4 regions of the Streptomyces sp. NPDC017993 genome follow, and region 1 is predicted to be linked to each of the others. Evidence: riboswitches for the same ligand, from Rfam matches in the RefSeq annotation. Region 1 holds a riboswitch; each other region holds the start of a gene.

Evidence for each region. Region 1 has a riboswitch for cobalamin ahead of metE (5-methyltetrahydropteroyltriglutamate--homocysteine S-methyltransferase). Riboswitches for the same ligand answer to the same signal wherever they lie in the genome.
Region 2: linked by a shared signal. The riboswitch ahead of ACH4FH_RS12430 (energy-coupling factor ABC transporter permease) and the one ahead of metE (5-methyltetrahydropteroyltriglutamate--homocysteine S-methyltransferase) in region 1 are both predicted to bind cobalamin.
Region 3: linked by a shared signal. The riboswitch ahead of thiI (tRNA uracil 4-sulfurtransferase ThiI) and the one ahead of metE (5-methyltetrahydropteroyltriglutamate--homocysteine S-methyltransferase) in region 1 are both predicted to bind cobalamin.
Region 4: linked by a shared signal. The riboswitch ahead of cobN (cobaltochelatase subunit CobN) and the one ahead of metE (5-methyltetrahydropteroyltriglutamate--homocysteine S-methyltransferase) in region 1 are both predicted to bind cobalamin.

What each region holds. Positions count from the first base shown of each region.
Region 1 covers NZ_JBIRGO010000019.1:13,753-15,944, reverse strand. Annotated here, with positions in the region: gene ACH4FH_RS29500 (3-hydroxybutyryl-CoA dehydrogenase) at 1-602, shown strand, start outside; cobalamin riboswitch at 773-993, shown strand; gene metE (5-methyltetrahydropteroyltriglutamate--homocysteine S-methyltransferase) at 1,156-2,192, shown strand, end outside.
Region 2 covers NZ_JBIRGO010000006.1:114,226-116,417, forward strand. Annotated here, with positions in the region: gene ACH4FH_RS12425 (FAD-dependent oxidoreductase) at 1-436, shown strand, start outside; cobalamin riboswitch at 612-819, shown strand; gene ACH4FH_RS12430 (energy-coupling factor ABC transporter permease) at 849-1,562, shown strand; gene ACH4FH_RS12435 (energy-coupling factor ABC transporter substrate-binding protein) at 1,562-1,930, shown strand; gene cbiQ (cobalt ECF transporter T component CbiQ) at 1,938-2,192, shown strand, end outside.
Region 3 covers NZ_JBIRGO010000021.1:88,410-90,601, forward strand. Annotated here, with positions in the region: gene ACH4FH_RS31115 (FadR/GntR family transcriptional regulator) at 1-565, shown strand, start outside; cobalamin riboswitch at 826-1,045, shown strand; gene thiI (tRNA uracil 4-sulfurtransferase ThiI) at 1,198-2,192, shown strand, end outside.
Region 4 covers NZ_JBIRGO010000002.1:392,968-395,159, forward strand. Annotated here, with positions in the region: gene cobG (precorrin-3B synthase) at 1-512, opposite strand, end outside; cobalamin riboswitch at 637-769, shown strand; gene cobN (cobaltochelatase subunit CobN) at 894-2,192, shown strand, end outside.

The sequences.
Region 1 (2,192 bases):
AGGCGGTCGTCGAGAACACCGAGGCCAAGACCGAGGTGTTCACCGCCCTCGACAAGATCATCGAAGATCCACAGGCGATCCTGGCCACCAACACCTCCGCCATCCCCGTCATGCGGCTGGGCATGGCCACCCGGCGCGCCGACCACGTCCTCGGTCTGCACTTCTTCAACCCGGTGCCCGTGCTGCCCCTCGTGGAGGTCGTCACGTCCCTGCACACCTCACCGGCCGTCGCCGCGACGGCCGAGGAGTTCGTCGCCACGGCACTGGGCAAGACCGTGGTCCGCTCCCAGGACCGCGCCGGGTTCGTCGTCAACGCCCTGCTCATCCCCTACCTGCTGTCGGCGATCCGGATGTCCGAATCCGGCTTCGCCTCCGCGGCGGACGTGGACGCCGGGATGGAGCTGGGCTGCGCGCACCCGATGGGACCGCTCAAGCTGGCCGACCTGATCGGCCTCGACACGGTCTCCTCCATCGCCGCATCGCTGTACGAAGAGTTCAAGGAACCCCTGTACGCGCCGCCTCCCCTGCTGCTGCGGATGGTCGAGGCGGGGCTGCTCGGCCGCAAGACGGGCCGCGGGTTCCACACATACGACCGGGGTTGAGGGACCCGGGTCTGGTCGGGGCTGAGGGGCCGCGACTGCTGTGCTGCGGGGGTGCGGGACGCCTGACGAGGCTGTCCCGCACCCTCGCGCACTGTTATGCGTGCACGGCCCGTGTCTCTTGTCACCGTCCGCGATTCGGTCCGGGGTGTGCGCCCGCTGGTTGTCCCTCTAGGGTGACGAGTGCAGCTGGTTCGCCCCGTCCGCCAGGCGGGAGCGTCGCAAGAGGGAACCCGGTGGGAATCCGGGACTGCCCCGCAGCGGTGAGTGGGAACGAACGCCGTCATACGCACTGGGCCCGGCCGGGTCTGGGAAGCGACGGCCAGTAGGTGTCTCGTACGCGTACGAGACGGGCCCACGAGTCCGAAGACCTGCCCGTTGCCCGCACGCGACCGATCGCGTGCGGCCATCCCGGTGACCTCGTGGGCGGGTCGGCGTACATATCGAGCGGCATACGCGACGACATCACCGCGTGGTCCGCCCGGTCTGTCGTTCCCTTCGCGCTCTCGTTCCGTCTCCGGGACACCAACGAGACATCTTCGCGAAGGAGAGTTCCGTGACAGCGAAGTCCGCAGCCGCGGCAGCACGGGCCACCGTGTACGGCTACCCCCGCCAGGGACAGCACCGGGAACTGAAGAAGGCCATCGAGGGCTACTGGAAGGGCCGCGTCGACGCCGACGCCCTCCGGCAGACCGCGGCAGAACTGCGCCGTGCGAACTGGCAGCAACTGGCCGACGCCGGCATCCACGAAGTGCCGTCCGGCGATTTCTCGTACTACGACCATGTCCTGGACACCAGTGTCATGGTCGGCGCTGTCCCCGAGCGGCACCGCGCGGCGGTCGACGCCGACGCGCTCGACGGCTACTTCGCGATGGCGCGGGGCAACCAGGATGTCGCCCCGCTGGAAATGACCAAGTGGTTCGACACCAACTACCACTACCTGGTCCCCGAGCTCGGCCCGGACACGGTCTTCACCGCCGACTCCACCAAACAGGTCGCCGAGCTGAAGGAAGCACTCGCGCTCGGGCACTCCGCCCGCCCGGTCCTCGTCGGGCCGGTCACCTACCTCCTGCTGGCCAAGCCCGCTCCGGGGGTGGCCGCGGACTTCGAGCCGCTGACCCTGCTCGACCGGCTCCTTCCGGTGTACGCCGAGGTCCTCGCCGACCTGCGGGCAGCGGGCGCGGAGTGGGTGCAGCTCGACGAACCCGCCCTGGTCCAGGACCGCACGCCGGCCGAACTGAACGCCGCCGCCCGTGCCTACCGTGAACTCGGCGAAGCCACCGACCGCCCGAAGCTCCTGGCCGCCTCGTACTTCGGTCGGCTCGGCGACGCGCTGAACGTCCTGGCCAAGGCCCCGGTCGAGGGTGTGGCCATCGACTTCACCGAGTCGGGCGCCGCCAACCTGCAAGACCTCGCAGCGGCGGGCGGGCTGTCGGGCAAGCGCCTGGTCGCGGGCGTCGTCAACGGCCGCAATATCTGGATCAACGACTACGAGAAGTCGCTGTCCACGCTGGGCACGCTCCTCGGTCTCGCCGACCACGTCGACGTCTCGGCCTCCTGCTCGCTGCTGCACGTCCCGCTGGACGCCACCGC
Region 2 (2,192 bases), on a different contig from region 1:
CTGGTACGCCACCGTCCCCGAGGCCACCACCTCCCAAGAACTGCGCCGAATGTTCGAGGGCTGGCACGACCCCATCCCCCGGATACTCGCCGAGACCGACCCGGCCACCTGGATCCGCTACGAGATGCGACATCTGTTCCCCGCCCTTCCCGCCTTCGTCGACCACGGAAAGGTCGCCTTGGTCGGAGACGCCGCGCACGCCATGACCCCCAACCTGGGCCAGGGGGCGTGCACCGCGATTCTCGACGCCGAGGCCCTTACCCGGGCCGTCGCCGCACACGGAACGGCCGCCCTGCCATCCGCCCTGCGCACCTACGACGCGGAGCGCCGCCGGAGTGCTCAGCGGATCGCCTTCGCCTCACGGAACCTGCACCGCTTCATGTCCACCGAGCGCACCCGCCTGCGTGATGCGCTGATCCGTACGCTGCCGAGCTGAAGGGCGAGGAGAGCGCACAGAGGGCGTGGACATCGGATCGAGCTTGGTCATCGGACGGGGGGCAGCGACCCCCACCGAGAATGCCAGGCCGATCCCAGGGCAGCCCGTTTCCGCAGAAGCCGGGCTCCCCTGCCGCCGCTGCGAATGCAGGGGGTGAGCCTCGCCCGGCTCCACTTGTCACCGCACCCGACCTGGCACTACTGTCACCACGCCTTGGTGAACGGGAAATTCGGTGTGATGCCGGTGCGGCCCTCGCCACTGTGAATCGGGAAGTCCGACTCCGGCCCTCGCGGGCAGCCACTGGGTCCTTGTGATCCGGGAAGGCGGAGTCCGGGCGGTGGTACCCGTCAGCCAGGAGACCGGCCAAGGCACTTCAACCATCCACGAGGTGCTGGAGAGGGTCTGCTGAGCCATGCACATAGCCGAGGGATTTCTGCCTCCGGCGCACGCGGTCGCCTGGGGCGTCGCGTCGGCGCCATTCGTCGTCCACGGAGTCCGGTCACTGACCCGTGAGGTCAAGGAGCATCCCGAGAGCACTCTGCTCCTCGGTGCGTCCGGGGCCTTCACCTTTGTTCTGTCCGCGCTGAAACTGCCCTCGGTGACGGGGAGCTGCTCCCACCCCACCGGTACGGGGCTGGGCGCCATCCTGTTCCGCCCGCCGATCATGGCGGTGCTCGGCACCATCACCCTGCTGTTCCAGGCCCTTCTGCTCGCCCACGGCGGCCTGACCACGCTCGGCGCCAACGTCTTCTCGATGGCGATCGTCGGGCCCTGGGCCGGGTACGCGGTCTACAAGCTGCTGCGCCGCTTCGCCGTGCCTTTGATGGTGGCGGTGTTCTTCGGCGCTTTCGTCGCCGACCTGTCCACCTACTGCGTCACCAGCGTGCAGCTGGCGCTCGCCTTCCCGGACCCGAGCAGCGGATTCCTGGGCGCGCTCGGCAAGTTCGGCACCATCTTCGCGGTCACCCAGATCCCGCTCGCGGTGAGCGAGGGGCTCCTCACGGTGCTCGTGATGCGGCTGCTCGTGCAGTCCAGCAAGGGTGAGCTGACCCGGCTCGGCGTGTTCCTCGCCGGCAAGCAGGCCCGGGCCGAGAAGAGCGAGACCGAGACCGAGGCGGTGACCTGATGAGCAGGAACGCGAAGATCAACACCCTGCTGCTGGTGGTCGTGGCCGCACTGGCCGTCCTGCCGCTGGTCCTCGGCCTCGGTGACCACAAGAAGGAGCCGTTCACGGGCGCCGACGCGCAGGCCGAGACGGCGATCACCGAGCTCGACCCCGACTACAAGCCCTGGTTCTCTCCGCTGTACGAGCCGCCGTCCGGCGAGATCGAGTCGGCGCTGTTCGCCCTCCAGGCCGCCATCGGCGCGGGCGTCCTCGCCTTCTACTTCGGCCTGCGGCGCGGACGCCGCCAGGGCGAGCTGCGCGCACAGTCGCGGCAGAACGCCGAAGGCGCCGAGAGCGGTGCCGGGGTATCCGCAGCCCAGGGGGACTGACCGCCCCGTGCTGCCGATCGACGCGGCGGCGCACAGCAGTCGCTGGCGCCGCCGCCATCCCGTGGACAAGGCCGTGCTCGGTCTCGGACTCACCGTGCTGGCGATCTCGCTGCCGCCCTGGCCCGGCGCCGCCCTGGTGCTCGTTGCCGCCCTCACCGTGCTGCTGGGCCCGGCGGGCGTATCCGGCCGTCGTCTGTGGCGCGCGTACCGGGTGCCCCTGGGTTTCTGCGTCACCGGTGCCGCCACCCTGATCATCCAGGTC
Region 3 (2,192 bases), on a different contig from region 1:
GGTCGAACCGCGTCAGGGCCGGGGCGTGTTCGTCATGCCCCGGCGCACTCGTCCGCTCGACCTGGAAGCCGATGCCTCCGGCACCAAGTCCAAGGTGCTGCAGATCGTGGAGGTCCGGCGCGCCATGGAGGGCGAGGCCGCCTCGCTCGCGGCCACCCGTGCCACGGCGGACGACATCGCGCGGATGCGGGAGTCCCTGGCCGCGATCGACAAGGCGGTCGCGGCCGGCGGTGACGGTGTGGACGAGGACCTGGCGTTCCACCAGTCGATCGCCGAGTCGACCGGGAACACGGTGATGGTCTCGACCGTGCGGTACCTCGGTGAGGTGCTGCGCAGCGGCATCCGCGTCACCCGGGCCAACGAGGCGCGGCGGAACGACTTCATCGAGGCGGTCCGGGTGGAGCACCACGCGATCCTGGCGGCCATCGAGTCCGGCGACGCGCAGGCCGCCAGCACTGCCGTACGCCGTCACATGAAGCACGCCGCGTCCCGGCTTCAGGACGCGGACGAGGGCTTCTGGACGGAGACGGACGACCTGGAGGTCGACTTGGACGCGGCGCCCTGACCTGCGCACATACGCGTGAAGAGCCCAGGGGACGGACCATGCGGTCCGTCCCCTGGGCGTATCCGTGGCTCGCGGAGTCGCCGGCCTGCGCCGGCTGACGCGCACCGCCACAGACCCGCGGACCGGTGCGCCGGGCGACCGCAGGCCGGGCAGCCAGGGGATACCGGCCGGCCACCCACCGCGCCCAAGCCGCTGGGGCCCGCGACGGGCGGTGGCTTCCGTCACCCCCGGCTGGTGCATGTGCCGTGCGCTGCCTTGTCTACCCTGGACCCGCAGCTGGTTCACCCCCGCCCGCCAGACGGGGTGTCGTAAGAGGGAACCCGGTGGGAGTCCGGGACTGCCTCGCAGCGGTGAGTGGGAACGACCGCCGTCATCGAGCACTGGGTACGCGTCCGACCTGGGAAGCGACGGCCAGTAGGTGTCCCGTCCTGCGGGATGTGCCCACGAGTCCGAAGACCTGCCACTGCTCGTGCGGGGTGCGATCACCGCGCACGCATCCACGGCGACCCGGTAGCGGGGCCGCTGAGCGAAGGATGCGGTTCACCCGACCTTGCACGTGGTGCGCGGGCCGGACCCGCCTCCCGTTCACGGCCCGGTGCCGGTCCTCACGACGACTCGCGAAGGAGAGTTTCGTGCCCGGCGAACCGAGCATCCCCTCCCCCAGAACGCCTCAACCGAGCGGGCCCTGTGTCCTGCTCAAGCATGGCGAGGTCTTCCTCAAGGGCCGCAACCGGCACCTGTTCATCGAGCGGTTGCACGACAATCTCCGCGGCGCCCTGCGGGGCATCGGCGGCTCCACCTGGATCAAGCCCGGCCAGAACGTCACCGTGATCGGCGGCGAGGTCCCACAGGACGTCCTCGTGGAACGCGCCCGCCGGGTGATCGGGTTCAACTCGGTCGAACCCGCCCTGCGCGTCCCGAGCACCGTGCAGGACATCGAGAAGGCGGCTCTGGACGGGCTCGCCGCCCTTCGTGGCGAGCGGCCCGGAATCAGTTTCGCCGTCCGGGTCAAGCGCCGGGACAAGAGCTTCGAAATGACCTCGTCGCAGTTCGAGCGCTTCCTGGGAGCCCGCATCCGCGAGGGCCTCGGGGACCTGCCGGTGAACCTCTCCCATCCCGATGTACGGCTCTCGGTCGAGATCGACCGCAAGGAAAGCTACGTCTCCTGGACCCGTCACCAGGGACCGGGCGGGCTGCCCGTCGGCTCCAGCGGACGCGCCCTGGTGCTGCTCTCCGGCGGGTACGACTCTCCGGTAGCGGCCTACCGCGCGATGCGCCGCGGGCTGCGCTGCGACTTCGTCCACTTCACCGGCGCTCCGTTCACGAACGCCGCTTCGGTGTACAAGGCCTACGCGCTCGCCCGTGAACTCAACCGCTATCAGCCCGGTGGCCGGCTGCACGTCATCGCGCTCGGCCACGCGCAGAAGCAATTGGCGATCGCGGGGGCCGGCAGGCTTCAGGTCGTCGCGCAGCGGCGGCTGATGATCCGCGCCGCTTCCGCGCTGGCCGGCCGGACCCGTGCGGAGGCCCTGGTGACGGGCGACAGCCTGGGTCAGGTGGCCAGCCAGACCCTCGCGAACATGGCCGCCGTCGACGAGGCCGCCACCCTGCCGGTGCTGCGGCCGCT
Region 4 (2,192 bases), on a different contig from region 1:
GCGACCAACCTCACATCACCACCGAGCGCCGTCACATCGCCCCTGCCGTCGTCCAGGACGAAGAGGAAACGGCCGGAGAGCGCCGTCGCGGACGCGCTCGCGCAGAGCAGGGCGTCCAGCCGGCGGGCCCACAACCGCACGTCAGCCGGGGTGCGCCGGTCCAGACCCGCGAGCGGCGAGGCCAGGATGTTGCGGACGCGCTCATGGCGTTCCGAGGGCAGCAGGCCCGCGTCGCGCAGCAGCTCCGCCAGCTCCTGGCCGCAGTCGTCCGCGAGGCCGCGCAGTTCCACGTTGCCGCGGGAGGTGAGGGAGAGGTGGCCGTCGCCGAGGCGCTCCGCGGCGTCGGCCAGCGCGGATGCCTGGCGGGCGGTCAAGTCGCCTGCGGGCAGGCGGACTCGCGCCAGGCTGCCGTCGTCGGCGGAGTGCAGCCGCAGCGTTCCCGGGCAGGCGTCACCGCGTTCCCGGAGGGGCGGTGCGGCCGCAGCGGGCCGGAGCGAGGGGGAGGGCGGCATGGCGGCGAGCATACCGACGTCGGGCAAGGGCGGACCGGGGGAGGCGGACCGGGGGCGGGGCCCGCGCGGGCGGGCCCGGAGGCGCTCTCCCCCGCCCGCCACGCAGCCCTTACTATGCAGGTCGGTGGGTCTGCTGATCCGCCGGACGCCAGCGACGGCGCCAAGGGAGGAAGCCCGGTGAGAATCCGGCGCGGTCCCGCCACTGTGAACCCGGTCCACGGGTGAGCCAGGAACTCCCGCCGTCCTCCTACCGCCCGGGGCGCGGACCCCGAGGAAGGCCTGACGCCGCATGCTGCAATCTTCCGGGGGGCGGCCCCCGCGCCTCCGCGCAACCACCGGGCCGCAGGGCGTGACCCGTGAGATCTCGCGAGGTGTATCCCTGTGATCCTGCTGCTGTCGACGTCCGACACCGACCTGCTGAGCGCCCGCGCCGCCGCCGGCCCCGTGCCGTACCGCCTCGCCAACCCCGCCCGCCTCGACCTCGACGAGCTGCCCGCGCTGCTGGAGGGCACCGACCTGGTCGTCGTCCGTCTGCTCGGCGGCATCCGCGCCTGGCAGGAGGGCCTGGACCTGCTGCTCGCGCAGGAGCGCCCGGTCGTCGTCCTCACCGGTGAACAGGCCCCCGACGCCCAGCTGATGGAGGCGTCCACGGTCCCGGTCGGTATCGCGGCCGAGTCGCACGCCTACCTCGCGCACGGCGGCCCCGCCAACCTCGACCAGCTCGCCCGTTTCCTGTCCGACACGGTGCTGCTGACCGGCCACGGCTTCGAGCCGCCGGAGCCCGCCCCCAGCTGGGGACAGCTGGAGCGGCCGGACGCCCGTACGGACATCGAAGGACCGCTGGTGGCGGTGCTCTACTACCGCGCCCACCACATGAGCGGCAACACCGGCTTCGTCGACGCGCTCTGCGGTCAGATCGAGCAGGCAGGCGGCCGCCCGCTGCCGCTGTTCGTCGCCTCGCTGCGCGCGCCCGAGCCGGAACTGATCGACGCCCTGCGGCCGGTCGACGCGATCGTCACCACCGTCCTGGCCGCCGGTGGCACCAAGCCCGCCGAGGCATCGGCCGGTGGCGACGACGAGTCCTGGGACGCCGGCGCGCTCGCCGCCCTGGACGTACCGATCCTCCAGGCCCTGTGCCTGACCGGGTCGCGGGCCGCCTGGGAGGAGAACGACGAGGGGCTGTCCCCGCTGGACGCCGCCTCCCAGATCGCCGTCCCCGAGTTCGACGGCCGGCTGATCACCGTCCCGTTCTCCTTCAAGGAGGTCGACGAGGACGGGCTGCCCGTCTACGTCGCCGACCTCGAGCGGGCCGCCCGGGTCGCCGGCATCGCCGTGCGCCACGCCCGCCTGCGCCACATCCCCGCCGCCGACAAGCGCCTCGCGCTGGTGCTGTCCGCGTACCCCACCAAGCACTCCCGCATCGGCAACGCCGTCGGCCTGGACACCCCGGCCAGCGCCGTCGCCCTGCTGCGCCGACTGCAGGCGGACGGCTACGACTTCGGCGGCGAAGAGGTCCCCGGCCTGGTCTCCGGCGACGGAGACGAGCTGATCTACGCCCTGATCGAGGCCGGCGGCCACGACCAGGAGTGGCTCACCGAGGAGCAGCTCGCCCGCAACCCCGTCCGCATCCCCGCCGCCGACTACAAGCGCTGGTACGCCACGCTGCCGCAGGAACTGCGC